DNA from 4 places in the Dechloromonas sp. ARDL1 genome. Region 3 is predicted to be linked to each of the others. Evidence: riboswitches for the same ligand, from Rfam matches in the RefSeq annotation. Region 3 holds a riboswitch; each other region holds the start of a gene.
What was found. A riboswitch is a leader RNA that binds a small molecule or an ion and turns the genes downstream of it on or off. The one in region 3 is predicted to bind cobalamin.

Region 1 (4,156 bases), 800 kb from region 3:
GATGCCAGATGGCTGAGAAAAGCACCATATTAAGCGCCCGCCCGCCACGGCTCAACCCATCGCGAAAACGGTCTCCGTTCCCTCGTCCCAGCCATCCCACAGAAAATCGTCGGCCCTGGCGTCGGCGATCAGGCGCAGGGCGTAATTGACCTGCTCCTTGTAGAACTCGCAGAAGGCGCCGGTCCTGTCCATGCCGCCGTTCATCTCGAAGGCTTCAGCCGGGCACGGCGAACCGCAGAAATGACGGATCGCGCAATCGCCGCAGGGGCTGAAACGGTCGACATCACGGCTCGTCACTTCGCGGAAGGCAGCTGAATCCAATGCCGCCTCGACGCCACCGGTCAGCAGGTTGCCGCCGTTGAAGCGCGGCAGGCCGATGAACTCGCTGCACGGATAGAGGCTGCCGTCGGCAGCCAGTGCGAAAAAGGCACGACCACCGCCGCAGGGCGAAATGTCGCACATCAGGCGACGCGCCGTCGGGGCCAGGATACCGATCAGGATATTGGCGAAGTTGGCGACCATCAGTTTGCGGCCGGTTTCCCGGTACAAGGCGTGGGTGCGGTCCAGCGCGGCAAAGAAGGCCTTGGCCAATTCACCGTCGGCCGGCTTGACACCGCGTGCCCCGGGCAGCGTGCAGCGTACGGTGTTGAGCATGCAGGTCGGTACTTCATGGGCGTGGAACAACTCGACCATATCGGTCAGGTAAGGCAGGTTCTCGGTCGTGCAGGTCGTGATGACGCTCCACGAGCCGTAACCGCGCAATTTTTCCATCGCCCGCAGCACCTTGGCGTGCACGCTCTTGCCGCCCCAGGTCAGCCGGGTGGCGTCGGTGATCTCCGCCGCCGGGCCGTCGAGCGACAGGCCGATGCTGACATTGCGCGAAGTCAGGAAATCGAGCGCCGCGTCGTCGAGCAAGGTGCCGTTGGTCTGCACGCCGAAGACGAAATCGTCCCTGAAAACATCGATCGCTGCGAAAACGGCGGCCCGATTCATCAGCGGCTCGGCGCCGTGGAAGATGGCGCGCGGCTTGCGGCCTTCCGGCATCACCGAGCGGAAGTAGTCGCGCAACTTGCCCAGCGAGGTGAGCAGGGTGCCGACCGGCATGTGCCTGCCGGCGCTGCGCTGGCTATCGGGCAAGTAGCAGTAGGTGCAGTCGAGATTGCAGCGCTCGGTCGGGTTCAAATAAACGCCGGAGGGCTTCAGGGCGAAGCGCAGGGCATGCAGTTCCTGGCGGAATCCCTCGGCTTTTTCGCGATAGGCGGCGAGCGTCGCCGGATCGAGTCCCGCACCGACCTTGTTCTTGTCGACCAGCGCCCAGAATGCGGTATCCGGGTCGGTCAGCGCGGCGTAGGTCGCGTGCCCGATGTCCACGGGCTGGAAATGCGGGGGGCGCGTCGCCCCCTGGGGCAGTGCCGCGGTCATTTAGCCGCCTTCCGGTCCATCAGCACATAGTGCGAGAGGCCGATACCATCCGGATTGCAGCGCTTGCGAATGGCGATGGTCGGGATGGCCGGCTGTGCCTGCAGCGTGGCGCTGGCCTGGGTTTCAATGGTGCCGGGTGCGACTTGAGAAACGATCTGGGACATTTTCCACTCCTCGGGAAGACAAAAACAAAAAGGGCCCCGGCTGAGTACACGCTTGTCACATGCGCTCAGCCGGAGCCCTTGCCTTGGCTCCAGTCAGGAATCGAATCGTCTTCTGGCTTCCGGATCAGCCGAAGCGCTGCGCCTTCCCGGCGAGGTAAGCCTCGCAAGTGGCTGGTCTGGCGACCGTGCAGTCTTCGTCCCCGGTTACAGCGGCGGGCCCGCCACGGATTCGCACCGTGTTCCGTATTTCGATTCCAACAGGAGGGCGGATTCTCTCAAAGCCCCGAACAGCGGGTCAATTCGTCCTAAATATCTAGTTCCTGCCACATGGCATCGACGCGTTTTTTGACGTCGTCATCCATGACAATGGGCCGCCCCCACTCGCGATTCGTCTCACCCGGCCACTTGTTGGTCGCATCCAGCCCCATCTTGGAGCCGAGACCGGCGACCGGCGAAGCGAAGTCGAGGTAGTCGATGGGCGTGTTGTCGACCAGCGTCGTGTCGCGCGTCGCGTCCATGCGCGTCGTCATCGCCCAGACCACTTCCTTCCAGTCACGGATGTCGATGTCGTCGTCCACGACGATGATGGTCTTGGTGTACATGAACTGGCGCAGGAAGCTCCAGATGCCGAACATGATGCGCTTGGCGTGGCCGGGGTACTGCTTCTTGATACTGACGATGGCCATGCGGTACGAGCAGCCCTCGGGCGGCAGGTAGAAATCGACAATTTCCGGGTACTGCTTCTGCAACAGCGGCACGAAGACCTCGTTGAGCGCGACGCCGAGCACGGCCGGCTCGTCGGGCGGCTTGCCGGTGTAGGTGCTGTGGTAGATCGGATTGCGGCGCATGGTGATGCGCTCGATGGTGAATACCGGGAACTCGGCCTGCTCGTTGTAGTAGCCGGTGTGGTCGCCATAAGGGCCTTCCATGGCCATCTCGCCGGGGTTGATCACGCCTTCGAGGACGATCTCGGCCGAGGCCGGCACCTGCAAGGTCGAGCCGAGACACTGGGTGAGCTCTGTCTTGCCGCCGCGCAACAGGCCAGCGAACTGGTATTCGGACAGCGAATCTGGCACCGGCGTCACGGCACCGAGGATGGTCGCCGGATCGCAACCAAGCACCACGGCCACCGGGAACGGTTGCCCCGGGTTGGCCAGCTGGTGGTCGCGGAAATCGAGCGCGCCGCCGCGATGCGCCAGCCAGCGCATGATCACCTTGTTCGGCCCCAACACCTGCTGGCGGTAGATGCCGAGGTTCTGGCGGGTCTTGTGCGGCCCGCGCGTGACGACCAGGCCCCAGGTGATCAGCGGCGCGATGTCGCCCGGCCAGCAGTGCTGGATGGGCAGGCGCGACAAGTCGACGTCCTTGCCCTCCCACACCACCTCCTGGCACGGCGCATTCGACACCCTCTTCGGCGCCATGTTGAGCACCTGCTTGAGGATGGGCAGCTTCTCCCAGGCGTCCTTCAGGCCCTTGGGTGGTTCCGGCTCCTTGAGATAGGCCAGCAACTTGCCGACCTCGCGCAGCGCCAGCACCGATTCCTCGCCCATGCCCAGCGCCACGCGCTGCGGCGTGCCGAACAGGTTGGCGAGCACCGGAATATCATGCGCCCGGCCCTGCGTCGTCGGCTTCTCGAACAGCAGCGCCGGCCCGCCGGCGCGCAGCACGCGGTCGCCGATCTCGGTCATTTCGAGATGGGTATCGACCGGCATGCCGATACGCTTCAGATCGCCGGTCTTTTCCAGTTGCGACATGAAGTCGCGCAGATCATGGTATTTCATCGCGTACGGTACGAAAAATGGCAGCCGACACAGGCCGCGGTCAGTTTGGGTAACTGGGCCAGCGCCTTGTCGCGATCGCCGGTCTTGGCGACGGCGGCAAATTCGCTGACCGCCTTGTGACCATCCATGCCGATACCGTGCATGGCCGGCGGCATGTGCGGACCGGGACGAGCGTCGAAAGGCTTGCTGCGGTGCTTGCCCATGGCCGAGACGCCGAGCTTGGCTTCCGCCACCTCGCCGGCCTCGCGCACCTTTCCTTCGGCCATCAGCGTCAGCACCTCGTTGACGGCTACCAGGTTGTCGAGCATTTCCTGACGCAAGACCTCCTGCGCCGGCTCGGGCAGCTTGGCCAGTTGGCGCGCATCTTCGGCCATGGCTAGCGTCGAGGCCAGGGCCAACAGGGAAAACAGGGCTTTCATCAGAGACTCCTTCCGGAAATCAGGAAATCGAGCGCGATACCGGCGAAGATGGCGGCACCGACCCAATTGTTGTGCAGGAAAGCCTTGAAGCACGGCATGCGCTCGCGGCCCCTGATCCAGGTGTAATGCACGCCCATGATGCCGGCCGCAACGGCCAGCCCGGCATGAAAGGCCCAGCCCAGATGCAGGCTGTAGCCGACCCAGCCGATGACGCCCAGCGTCACCGCATAGCATGCCATTACCGCCGCCACGTCGTAGCGGCCGAAGGTGATGGCCGAGGTCTTGATGCCGATCTTCAGGTCGTCATCGCGGTCGACCATGGCGTATTCGGTATCGTAGGCGACCGCCCAGAAAACGTTGGCGAGCAGCA
Region 2 (4,156 bases), 1.4 Mb from region 3:
AAAGCTCGCCACGCAACGCCCGGCCGCCATGATGTGAATGTGATCGGCCCAGCGGTAGGCGAAATCGACATCGTGCGTGGACAGCAGGATGCTCATGCCCTGCTCGTGCAGATCGTCGAGAATCGCCAGCAGGTCGGCCTGCATGGCCGGGTCGAGGCCGGCCTTGGGTTCGTCGAGGACCAGCAGTTCGGGATGCATGGCCAGCACGCCGGCAATGCAGACGCGCTTTTTCTGCCCGAAGCTGAGTTGGTGCACCGGTCGTTCGCCGATTTCGGCCAGGCCGACGGCCGCCAGGGCTGCGGCGACGCGCCGGCGCACGGTGTCGTCGTCGAGGCCGAGATTGAGCGGGCCGAAAGAAACGTCCTCGGCGACGCTGGCCGAGAAGAGCTGGCGATCCGGATTCTGGAAGAGCATGCCGACCCGGCTGCGCAGTTCGCGCAGTCCGTTGCGCCCGTAGTCGACCGGCTGGCCGGCATAGCGCACTGTGCCGCTGGTCGGGCGCAACAGGCCGTTGGCATGCTGGAACAGGGTTGTCTTGCCCGAGCCGTTGGCGCCGAGCAGCGCATTGCGGCTGCCGCGCAGGATGTCCAGCGAACAGCCGTCCAGGCCGGTGTTGCCGTCGGCATAGCGAAAGGCTACCTGCTCGAATTGCAGCAGGATGTCGTCGCGCGGCAGCGTCATGCCAGTTGCCCGATCATGATGAGCAGCGTCCCGCCGGCGAGTGCCAGCAGGCTGTCGCGCCGGGCGTGCGGGAAGGTTCGCGCCATGAAGCGCAGCGGTCCGTCGCTGTTGCGGGCCTGTGCGGCGACATGCAGCGCCTGGGCGCGTTGCCAGACCTGCACGGCGAGATTGGCGATCAGTCCGCCCAGCGAACGCCAGGCATGGCGACGCGTGGCGTAGCCGAGACGCGCCGTCTGCGCGGTCACCGTGTCATGCACCGTCGCCGAGAAAACCGACAGCATGCGGTAGCCGAGCACTGTCAGGTCGAGCAGTAGCGCCGGGGTTTTCAGGCGGCGGAGCAGGTCGATCAGGTCCGGTAGCGGCGTCGTCAGGACCAGCAGCAACAATGCAGCGAGCGCGGCCAGCGAACGGCTGCCCACCTGCCCGAGCTGCGCTCCGGCGTCGGGTGCTCGGGTCAGTGCCAGCCCGCCGCCGTCGACGCTGCCCAGCGACAAGGCGAGCGACAGGCTGCTCAGGGCGAGAAAGAGAAGGGGCGCTGCCGCCGCCCGCAGATAGGTCGGGATGGGAACGCCGGCAGCCAGGCGGGTGACGGCGAACAGCAGGCCGGCGACCGCCAGCGCGCCGCCCGGCGTCGGCGCGGCAAATGCCGCAACCACGCCGGCCAGCGCAAACAGCCCCTTGGCGACCGGCGAGACCGGCCGCCAGCGGCTGACGCAGGCGGCGTGCTCAAGGTGCATCGTCACCCTTTTCGGCGGCGCGCCGGTACTTCTCGCGGGTGACCGACACCCCGAGCCAGTAGCCGATGATGCCGGCGCCCAGCGCCGCCTGCAGCGCGAACAGCAGCGACTCGATCTCCTTGCCCGGCGGCGTCAGGATGGATTCGAACCAGGGGCGGTAGTTCGGCGCCAGTTCGCCGATGGCCTGTTGGCCCTGGGTGTCGGAGCCGCCGAACAATTCGGCGTCCGGGTCCGGCTTTTGCACCAGCCACAGGGGGAGGGCGGTGAGCAGCACGACCCCGAGCAGCAGCAGGATGGTTCTCGGCTTCATGCTTTGACTCCGCCTGGTCCGGACAGCCGCAGCGCCAGCAGTTCCTGCGCATTGAAGCGGCGCAGGGCGTTGAAGATCAGTACGGTGAGCAGTCCTTCGCTGATCGCCAGCGGAATCTGGGTGAGCGCGAAAATGCCGGCGAACTTGACGAAGGCGCCGACAAAACCGCTGATGGGGTCGGGGAAGGCGAAAGCCAGCTGGCCTGCGGTGGTGACGTAGGTCATCAGGTCGGCCAGGCAGGCGGCGAGAAAGACGGCGACGCTGCACGAGGCGCGGCAGGCGGTGGCGAGCCGGAACACGCCAGCCGCGACGAGGGGGCCGACGACGGCCAGCGAGAACAGGTTGGCGCCCAGCGTGGTCAGTCCGCCGTGGGCCAACAGCAGGGCCTGGAAGAGCAGGACGACGAAGCCGATCGGCGCCATCGCCGCCGGTCCGAACAAGATGGCGCCCAGCCCGGTGCCGGTCGGGTGCGATGAGCTGCCGGTCAGCGACGGCAATTTCAGGGCGGACAGAACGAAGGAAAAGGCGGCGGCGACGCCGAGCAGCATGCGCAGTTCCGGATGCTCGCGCAGCCGGCGATTGACCGAATGGATGCCGTAGGCGACGAAAGGCACCGCCGCCAGGCTCCAGCCCACGGCATGCTCGACCGGCAAAAAACCTTCCATGATGTGCATGATTCATCCCTCAGCAAACATCGAAACATGCCAAGGGGGATATGACGGATGCGGGACGGATGGCGGCGTGTACCCGGAGTGGATAAGCAACGGCAAGCCAACTGCACCTTTCCCTTTACCCCGGAGAAATGGCACGACATTGGTTTCAGGCCGGTCTTCTGGCTCGCCTTCAATCTTCTCCACCGGCCTTCCCATGCGATGCGCACAGTGGCGTGGGGTGGAGTCGTCAGGCCTACAGCAGCGGGGGCTGCGCCGGACTGTCTGCTTGCGCAGCATCACCGGCTTCCCGTTTCACCTGCCCCACGACTGTGAGGTCAGGCACCTAAAACTGCACTGATTCTACTCTGAAACTTTCTGGGGGATAAAGCTTTTCGCCGCGTGCGTGGCTGGCAAACCGCCCGGCGCGGCTCAGTGCCGGGCGTAGATGGAGGTCTTGCCGTCCTTCTTAACCAGCAGGGTTTCGTAGAACTCGCGCCGCACGCGGGGGGCGACGGCGCTGTCCTTTTCCAGCACGGTGCAGGCCGTTTCGCAGGTCGGGCTGGAGAATTCGCGGCCGGGCGCGCCGAGCGGCAGGCCGGGAACCGCCAGGCCCAGCGCCTTCGGTTTTTCGGCGAGCAATTCCTTGATCTGGTCGGCGTGCACATGGCCTTCAATGAAGTAGCCGGCTACCAGGCCGGTCGGTACGGCCTCCAGGTCACGCGGTACTTTCAGGCGGCGTTTGACGGCTTCCATGTCGTCCGTCTGCGTCACTTTCACGGTGAAGCCGTTCTGGCGCAGATGCTCGGCCCATTCGATGCAGGCCAGGCAGACCGTCGGCGTATAGACCTCGATGACCGGCAGGGGCTGGGCGGCGGCGATCTTGGCGCAGAGCAACGCCAGCAGCAGGGCGAAACGCTTCAGCATGGCTTGCCCGCCTTGCAGCCCTTGAGTATCCACAGCGAGATGATGCCGGCGGTTTCGTCGGCCTTGACCTTGCGTGCCATGGAGCCGGCGTCACGACCGTTGTCCGTCTTGGCCAGCGGGTCGGCGCCGGCCTCGAGCAGCAGTTGCGTGTGCGTCGTGCGGCTGCCGTAGGCCGCCATGTGCAAAGGCGTTGCCCCTTCGTTGTCGCGCGCATTGGGGTCCGCCTTGGCGGCGATCAGCACCTTGAGCGCACTGGTGTCCGGGTTCATGGCTGCAAGATGCAGCGGCGTCGAGCCGAGTTCTGTGCGAACGTCGCGTTGCTTGGGGTCGGCCGCGAGCAACTTGCTGACTTCGGCTCCGGTTCCGGTTCTTGCCGCGTCATGGATCGGCCGGTCGTGGCTGGTGGGCTGGCTGAAGGCCGGTGCGCTGACGAACAAGGCGAGCAGGATGGGCAGCAGTTTTTTCATGGGCGTGGCGCTTGGGTCGGGAGGATCATTGTTGCGTTAGTCTATTGGACAATCCTTGATCTGTCGCAGTTTCGTTATTCCCTAATATAATGATTCCATTGATGAATTGGCGGAAAACGGAGGCGATGGAGATGGGGAGTATTGCGCGTCACCTACGCATCGAGGGGCGGGTGCAAGGGGTCGGTTATCGTTGGTCGATGTTGGAACAGGCTCGCGCCCTGAGGGTCAATGGCTGGGTTCGCAATCTTGGCAGCGGCGATGTCGAGGCCATGCTGGCCGGCGAAGAGGAGGCGGTCCTCAAGCTGATTGCCTGGGCGCAGCGCGGCCCGGCCCATGCCCGGGTCGAACGGATCAACGTATCCATCGGCAGCGGCGACTTCACGG
Region 3 (4,156 bases):
GTTCTGCTCGGATGGCGACAACAGTTCGAGCGTGCCGACCAGATGGGCGAACACGCCCCCCCGGTCGATGTCGGCGACGATGATCACCGGACAATCCACCGCCTCGGCGAAGCCCATGTTGGCAATATCGCGGGCGCGCAGGTTGATCTCGGCCGGGGAGCCGGCGCCTTCGACCAGCACGCAGTCGTAGCCTGCCATCAGGCGCTCCCAGGATTCGAGCACGGCCTTCATCGCCCGCGGCTTGTATTCCTGATAGTCGCGCGCGTTCAGGTCGGCCGCCACCTTGCCGTGGATAACGACCTGCGCCTTCTTGTCGGTGGTCGGCTTCAACAGCACCGGGTTGAAATCGGTATGCGGCGCCAATCCGCAGGCCAGCGCCTGCAGCGCCTGCGCCCGACCGATCTCGCCCCCGTCGACGGTCACCGCCGAATTGAGGGCCATGTTCTGCGGCTTGAACGGCGCGACGCGCACGCCCCGGCGCTTGAGAATGCGGCATAGCGCAGCGACCAGCGTGGATTTTCCGGCATCGGAAGTGGTCCCCTGGACCATCAGGGCAGAACGGAGCATGGCGAGCCAAATAGACAAAAACGTGGATTATCGCGGAAATGGGATGGGCTGGACCGGCAATACGCGATAAAGCGCGCGGTGCGCCACGGCGATAAAATCCCGAATCGACGGCGGTGCGACGATCCGCACCGGCAGCCCCGTTCAAAAACCGAAAACCATGACGACCGCCATCTCAAACCTCGCCACCTTGATCCGTTCGATGGAACCGGTGCTCCATGCCGGCACCTATGCCTACTGCGTCGTTCCGCACGGCAGCGACATGGCGGGTCTCAAGCCCGTGGCGACGATTGTCGAGAGCGAAGGCATCACGGTGATCCTGCCCGAGGAACAGGCCGTCGAAGCCGGGCTGGCCATTGTGTTTCGCGCGGCATGGATCACCCTGACGGTTCATTCGGACCTCCAGGCTGTCGGCCTGACTGCGGCCTTTGCCGGCGCGCTGGGGCAGGCGGACATCAGCTGCAACGTGGTTGCCGGCACCTTTCACGACCACCTCTTCGTTCCGGTCGAGCGCGGAGAGCAGGCACTGGCCACGCTGATCATGCTGCAGCAGGGCATTGCGATCCGGCCTGCCGCGATACCGGCCGATCTTGAGGCAGTGACCGCCATCTTCCGGGAATACGTCGCCAGCCCGACGGTCAGTCTGGCGTACCAGGACTACGCAGCGGAATTCGCCGACTTGCCCGGAAAATACGCCGAACCCGATGGCCGCATCCTCCTCGCCTGGCACGATGGCGCGGTCGTCGGCTGCGCCGCGCTGCGTCGGGTCGATGGCCGGCGCTGCGAATTGAAACGGGTATACGTCCGCCCCGCCGCCCGAGGTCGCCACATCGGCCGGATGCTGGTCGAACGGATGATCGACGAAGCGAAGAAGGCCGCTTATGCGACGATGTGCCTCGATGTGCTGCCCGAGTTCGCGGCCGCGCGACAATTGTATGAAACGCTGGGCTTCGCGCCGGCGCCGCCGGTCAGCTACAACCCCGTTCCCGGCACCGCCTTCCTCGCTCTCGACCTGTCGTAAGACCGCCGTCGCGCGACCCCGCCTCGACCTGTTATCCTTCGCACTTCAAGTCTCTCGGTGCCGCTTGTTCATGCAGGCGGAGAATCGGGAAGGCGGTGCGATTCCGCCACGTGCCCAACGCTGTAAGGAGGACGTTTGCCGCACATTGCCACTGGCTTCGGCCGGGAAGGCGCGGCAACGGATGAATCCAAGTCAGAAGACCGGCCGGGGGACGAAACAAGGCTGCATGGACAGGCAGCCAGCGTTTTTCCACAAGGGGAATTCATGGAAAACCAGAACGACCACGCCTTTTCGGACGCCGAGCGCGCCGCCGTCTATCGCACCATTTTCAACCGTCGCGACGTGCGCGGCCAGTTCCTGCCCGACCCCGTGCCCGACGAGGTGCTCGCCCGCGTCATGCTGGCCGCCCACCATGCCCCCTCGGTCGGCTTCATGCAGCCGTGGAACTTCCTGCTCGTCCGTTCGCCCGAGGTCAAGCAGCGGGTGCGCGACGTCTTCGCCAAGGCCCATGCCGAAGCAGCGATGATGTTCCCGGAGGGCAAACGGGAAACCTACAGCAAGCTCAAGCTGGAAGGCATCGTCGAATCGCCGGTCAACCTGTGCATCACCTGCGACCGCGAACGCACCGGCCCGGTCGTCGTCGGCCGTACCCACATCAAGACCATGGATCTGTACAGCAGCGTGTGCGCCGTGCAGAACCTGTGGCTGGCGGCCCGCGCCGAGGGGCTGGGGGTCGGCTGGGTCAGCATCTTCAACCAGCCGGAATTGCAGGAAGCGCTGGGCATGCCGGCCGACATCGTACCCATCGCCTACCTGTGCATCGGCTACGTCAGCCACTTCCACGACAAGCCGGAGTTGGAAAAAGCCGGCTGGCTGCCGCGCCTGCCGATTGCCGACCTGCTTTATTACGACCAGTGGGGCCAGGCCGACGCCACCCGGCAGGAATCGCTGACCGGGGCGCTGGCCGCCATGCAGGACGATATCCAGCAGCGGGGCATCTTCCCGAAATGATGCCGGACGGCGCGCTCGCCATGCCGCTGGCCGCCCTCGCGGCGGTGGTGCTCGACCGCCTGCTCGGCGAGCCGCGCCGTTTTCACCCGCTGGTCGGTTTCGGCAAACTGGCCGGCGCCGTCGAGAAACGTTTCAACCGACGCAGCCGCCTGACCGGCATCGCCGCCTGGGCGCTCGTCGTGCTGCCTTTCGTCGCCTTGGCCGCCGTGCTGCGCCCGCACGCAGCGTTCGCCGTCGATGTCGCGCTGCTCTATTTCGCGCTCGGCGCCCGCAGCCTGGCCGAACATGCCGAGGCGGTCGCCCGCCCGCTGCGCGCAGGGCGACTCGACGAGGCGCGTCAGCGTGTCGGCTGGATGGTGTCGCGGGATACGACGCAACTCGACGAGTCCGGCGTCGCCAAGGCCGGCATGGAATCGGTACTGGAAAACGGCAACGACGCCATCTTCGGCGCCCTGTTCTGGTTCGCGCTGCTCGGCGGCCCCGGCGCCCTGCTGTTCCGGCTGGCCAACACGCTGGATGCGATGTGGGGCTACCGAACCGAGCGTTTCAATCGCTTCGGCTGGGCGGCGGCTCGCATCGACGACCTTTTGAACTGGATACCCGCTCGCCTGACAGCGCTGACCTACGCCCTGCTCGGCAAGACGCGGCAGGCGCTGGCCTGCTGGCGCGCCCAGGCACCGGGCTGGGAAAGCCCGAATGCCGGGCCGGTGATGTCGGCCGGTGCCGGCAGCCTCGGTGTCCTGCTCGGCGGTGCCGCCATCTACCACGGGCAGGAGGAAATCCGCCCGCCGCTCGGCACCGGCCCCGCCCCGGTAGCGGCCGACCTCGACCGGGCCATCGCCCTGATCCGGCACAGCCTGTGGCTATGGCTGGCCGTCTTTTTCGTGATTGGATTCCTGCATGCTTGAACACGGTGGCCGCCTGCGCGCAGCCGCAGCGCACTACGACATTCCGCTCGACCGTTGGCTCGACTTGTCTACCGGCATCAATCCGGAGGGCTGGCCGGTCCCTGCCCTGCCTGCCTCGGTCTGGCAGCGCCTGCCGGAAACCGGCGATGGCCTGGAGTCGGCCGCCACGGCCTATTACGGCAACGCCAATCTGTTGCCGCTGGCCGGCTCCCAGGCCGGCATCCAGTGCCTCCCGGCCCTGCTGCCCAAGGCCGCGGTCGCCTGCATCGCTCCCATCTATGCCGAGCATCCGCAAGCATGGCACCAGGCCGGCCACAAGCTCCGCTTCCTGCAGAATGCCACGCTGCCCCGCGCGCTGGCGGCGATCACGCCCTACGTCCTGCTGTGCAATCCGAACAACCCGACCGCCGACCGCCATCCGGTCGAGGTGGTGATCGACGCCGCCCGGCAGCTGAAAAAACGCGGCGGCTGGCTGATCGTCGACGAAGCCTTCATCGATGCCACGCCCGAACAAAGCCTGACGCCGCTGGCCGGCACCGACGAGGCGCCCAACCTCGTCGTCTTCCGCTCGCTCGGCAAATTCTTCGGCCTGGCCGGGGCGCGGGTCGGCTTCGTGTTCGCCGCCCCCGAGTTGCTGAACCGCATGCAGGAA
Region 4 (4,156 bases), 590 kb from region 3:
GGCATCAAGGCCATGCCCGGCCTCGAATTCTGAAGCCAGTCCGATGAAAACCCTGTGCCGCCTGGCCCTGTACGGCCTGCTCTGCCTGATCGTCACGGCCAGGGCCGGCGACATCGACCTGCCGTCCGAAGTCCGGGCCGAAGCCAGTATTCAACGCGGCGAACGCGATGGTTACTGGGAAAAAGTGCTGATCGTCCGCCTCCCCGAGGCACGCCGAACGCTCTCCACGTCCGACGGCCTGCTTGATGCCCGCGCCGCGATCAACCACGCCGGCCACCCGCAACTTTGGCACAAGCTGGGCATTGAGTTCATGGGCCGCGATGGCCGCGGGGGCAAGGCTTACAGCGAATACATCCATGCCGGGACGGCGCGCCGCCTGCACCTGGATAAATCGGCCGTCGCCCACATGGCTACCGCCGCCGACATGGACAATCTGGCGGTTGTGACCCGGCGCCACGGCCCGCTGACCGTCACCGTACTGGCCACGGCCGGCACCAAGTCCAATGCCATCCGCACGGGCGTCGATGCCGGCACCTACATCGAAGGCAGCGAACCGGCCGGCACCATCAACCTGTTGGTCCTGACCAACATCCGCCTCACCGACGCTGCGCTGTCCCGCGCCCTGATCACGATCACCGAGGGCAAGACGGCCGCCCTGCAAGACCTGCAGGTGCCCAGCACCTATACGCCGACGGCGCAGGCGACCGGAACCGGCACCGACAGCATCATCGTCGTTTCCGGTACCCAGGGGCCTCAGGCCAGCTACACCGGCGGCCACAGCCGGATCGGGGAACTGATCGGCAAGGCCAGCTACGAGGCCGTCGTCGCCGCGCTGGGCAAGCAGAACGGTTTCTTCCTGCCCGGCAGCCAGCGCTTCGCCGCGACCGACACGGCACCGGCCAAAGCCGGGGAATCCCTGCGCCTCGCCCTGCTCCACCTCGATCCGGTCCCGGGTGACATCGCCGACAACCGCCGCCGCATCGAAGCCGGCATCCGCGAGGCGATTGGCCAAGGAGCCGACTGGATTGTCACGCCCGAACTGGCCGAAACCGGCTACAACTTCGCCAAGCGCATCGGCACCGACTGGATCGCGCCCTATCCCGACGCCTGGATGGGCAAGCTGGCCGCCATCGCCCGCGACAACCGGATAGCACTGTTCATCGGCTTTGCCGAGCGCGATGCCAAAAGCGACAAGCTGCACAACAGCGTCGCCGTCATCGACCGCGATGGCAAGCTGCGCGGCACCTATCGCAAGCAGCGCCCGGTCGGCAGCGTTGAAAGCTGGTCGACGGCGGGTAGCGATGCAGCGCCCTTCATCATCGATGGCATCCCCGTCGGCGTACTGATCTGTGCCGATACCTACAAACCCGAACCAGCGGCCCGCCTGCGCGAGCAAGGTGCCGCCATCCTGCTCGCGCCCAGCAACTGGCCGCCGGTGGATGGCATGGGGCCGGGTAGCGCGTGGGAAGAACGCAGTGCAGAAACCGGCGTGCCGCTGGTGGTGAACAACCGCACCGGCCGCGAACCGGAACTCGATTTCACAAACGGCGAAAGCGTCGTCGCCGTGGGCGGGGAGCGACGTTTTGTTTTTGCCGCCGAGCAGACACGCCTGTTCTACGTCGACTGGGATCGCCGACAAGGCTTCCGCCAGGCAAGGCCATGACACATTTGCCCAGCCGGCATGCTGCTCGGCCTTGGCATCGAACGTGCTGCGGTGCACCTGTCGAAGCTGGCCTTACTGACGGCGCACAACAGGCCGGCAGTGGCCACGACCGGGTCGGCAAAGCTTCCACAACCCGAAGACCGGCAAGGCGGTGTTGAGCGAAGCTAGCAAATCGTAATTCTTCAGCGCCTGCCCTTCCGGCGGCAGGACGCGACGCGCAGTCAGCCGGAAACACGCAACAGGTGCCCGCCGCCATATGGTGTCGGGTGAAACGGGAACGGGGTGCGCGATCCATGCGATCGCAATGCCCCGGCTGCCCCCGCAACGGTAAGCGAGTGCGGATGCACCATCAGGCCACTGGGTGAAAACCTGGGAAGGCGGTGCGTCAAGACTTGCCAGCCCGGAGACCGGCCTGTCGCTTCGTGCTGTCCGCCCCGTGCGGCAGCGAATGCAACGGACCGTCTGCGGGAATGCGGGCGGTCGTTCGATGGAGTTTCACCATGCAGCATCCCTTGTTGCTTCCCACCACCCTGGCCGCCCTGGCCGGCTTCGGCACCGCCCACGCCGCCGGCGCGCCGATCTTGCAGGAAATCACCGTCAGCAGTGGCCGCCAGGACCTGACCGGCGTTGCCGATTCGGCGACCGAAGGCACCGTCACCGCCCGGCAACTCGCCAACCGCCCCTTGCTACGCCCGGCCGAGGCGCTGGAAACGGTGCCCGGCATGATCGTCACCCAGCACTCCGGCGACGGCAAGGCCAACCAGTATTTCCTGCGCGGCTTCAATCTCGACCACGGCAGCGATTTCGCCACCCACGTCATGGGCATGCCGGTCAACATGGTCAGCCACGCCCACGGCCAGGGCTACATGGATCTCAATTTCCTGATTCCCGAGCTGATCGGCGGCATCCAGTACCGCAAGGGGGTCTATGCCGCCGAGGACGGCGACTTCGCCACCACCGGCGGCGCCCGCATCGACTATCTGCGCAAGCTCGACCACAGCTTCGTCGAACTCGGCATGGGCCAGCGCAATTTCCGCCGCCTGCTGGCCGCCGGCGGGCACAGCCTGGGGGATATCAACCTGCTCGGCGCCTTTGAAACGAGCGGCTACGATGGCCCCTGGGAGCAGCCGCAGAACCTGCAGAAATACAACGGCGTGCTGCGCCTGACCTCGGGCACCGCAGCCAACGGCTTCAGCCTGACCGGCATGGCCTACAAGGCCGATTGGACGGCCACCGAACACGTACCGGAACGCGCCATCAGCCGCGGCGAAATCGGCCGCTACGGCGCCCTGTCCGCCAAGGATGGCGGCCGCACGCACCGCCACAGCCTGTCCGGCGACTGGACGCGCACCACCGATGCCGGCGCCAGCAAGCTCAATCTCTACGTCGTCGACTACGGCCTGAACTACTTTGCCAATCCTTCCGGCTACATCGGCGGCGTGCAGGGCGACCAGCACGAACAGGCCGACGAGCGCACCCTGTGGGGCGGCCAGGTCAGGCACAGCTGGTTCCTCGGCCCGCAATGGAAGGACACCGAGCTGAGCGTCGGCGCCCAGTTGCGCCAGGACCGGATATCGTCGGTCGGCCTGTACGCCACCGAGAACCGGCAACGGACCAACACCATCCGCGAGGACCGCATCCGCGAAACGGCACTCGCCTTCCTGCTCGAAGCCCGCACGCAATGGACGGGCTGGCTGCGCAGCACGCTCGGCCTGCGCCGCGATCAGATCGACGCCCGCGTCACGCCGCTGGCCGGCCAGTTCAACATGCGCAATGGCGGCGACACCTCGGCCGGGCAGACCAGCCCCAAGCTCGGCCTGGTCTTCGGCCCCTTCGACCTGCTCGGCCCGACCGAGTTCTACGCCAACTGGGGGAGAGGTTTCCACAGCAACGACGCGCGCGGCGCCACGGCGCGGAGCAATCCGCAAGACGGCAGCAGCGCCGATGCGGTGCCGCTGATCGTCAAGGCCAAGGGCAGCGAAGTGGGCATACGCACCACGCCGCTCAAGGGCTGGCATAGCAGCCTGTCGGTGTGGCAGATGGCGCTTGCCTCGGAACTGGTCTTCGTCGGCGACGAAGGCATCACCGAACCCAAGGGCGCCTCGCGCCGGCATGGCATCGAATGGTCCAACTACATCACGCCGGCCGACGGCTGGATCATCGACGCCGACCTCGCCTGGTCGCAAGCCCGCTTTATCGAAGCCAACCCGGACAACGGCGGTCGCCGCGTACCCAACGCCATTCCACTCACCGCCTCGCTTGGACTCATTGCCGACAGCGGAGGCCCGTGGTTCGGCGGCCTGCGCCTGCGCTACCTCGGCGCCTACGCGCTGGAGGAAACCGGCGAGCGAAAATCAGCGCCATTCTGGATGGCCAACCTGAAAGCCGGCTACCGCATCACGCCCCAGCTGCAACTGACGCTCGATGTCCTCAACCTGTTCGACAAGAAGGCCAACGACATCGAGTACTGGGGCGGCGCCTGTACCCGCAACG

Region 1: another riboswitch for cobalamin. It lies ahead of cbpA (modified peptide precursor CbpA); the one in region 3 lies ahead of bluB (5,6-dimethylbenzimidazole synthase).
Region 2: another riboswitch for cobalamin. It lies ahead of AB6Q56_RS10170 (energy-coupling factor ABC transporter permease); the one in region 3 lies ahead of bluB (5,6-dimethylbenzimidazole synthase).
Region 4: another riboswitch for cobalamin. It lies ahead of AB6Q56_RS19975 (TonB-dependent receptor); the one in region 3 lies ahead of bluB (5,6-dimethylbenzimidazole synthase).

The regions. Positions count from the first base shown of each region.
Region 1 is NZ_CP168939.1:4,243,204-4,247,359, reverse strand. Features, by position in the region: gene cbpB (peptide-modifying radical SAM enzyme CbpB) at 52-1,422, opposite strand; gene cbpA (modified peptide precursor CbpA) at 1,419-1,586, opposite strand; cobalamin riboswitch at 1,675-1,878, opposite strand; gene ubiD (4-hydroxy-3-polyprenylbenzoate decarboxylase) at 1,892-3,367, opposite strand; gene AB6Q56_RS20995 (cytochrome C) at 3,364-3,786, opposite strand; gene ubiA (4-hydroxybenzoate octaprenyltransferase) at 3,786-4,156, opposite strand, start outside.
Region 2 is NZ_CP168939.1:2,065,508-2,069,663, reverse strand. Features, by position in the region: gene AB6Q56_RS10185 (energy-coupling factor ABC transporter ATP-binding protein) at 1-681, opposite strand, end outside; gene cbiQ (cobalt ECF transporter T component CbiQ) at 678-1,418, opposite strand; gene AB6Q56_RS10175 (energy-coupling factor ABC transporter substrate-binding protein) at 1,408-1,728, opposite strand; gene AB6Q56_RS10170 (energy-coupling factor ABC transporter permease) at 1,725-2,402, opposite strand; cobalamin riboswitch at 2,534-2,743, opposite strand; gene AB6Q56_RS10165 (DUF411 domain-containing protein) at 2,811-3,305, opposite strand; gene AB6Q56_RS10160 (ankyrin repeat domain-containing protein) at 3,299-3,772, opposite strand; gene AB6Q56_RS10155 (acylphosphatase) at 3,874-4,156, shown strand, end outside.
Region 3 is NZ_CP168939.1:3,447,170-3,451,325, forward strand. Features, by position in the region: gene AB6Q56_RS17105 (cobyric acid synthase) at 1-567, opposite strand, end outside; gene AB6Q56_RS17110 (ACT domain-containing protein) at 725-1,585, shown strand; cobalamin riboswitch at 1,624-1,808, shown strand; gene bluB (5,6-dimethylbenzimidazole synthase) at 1,850-2,596, shown strand; gene cbiB (adenosylcobinamide-phosphate synthase CbiB) at 2,596-3,504, shown strand; gene cobD (threonine-phosphate decarboxylase CobD) at 3,497-4,156, shown strand, end outside.
Region 4 is NZ_CP168939.1:4,034,983-4,039,138, reverse strand. Features, by position in the region: gene cobO (cob(I)yrinic acid a,c-diamide adenosyltransferase) at 1-33, shown strand, start outside; gene AB6Q56_RS19980 (adenosylcobinamide amidohydrolase) at 44-1,663, shown strand; cobalamin riboswitch at 1,887-2,093, shown strand; gene AB6Q56_RS19975 (TonB-dependent receptor) at 2,164-4,156, shown strand, end outside.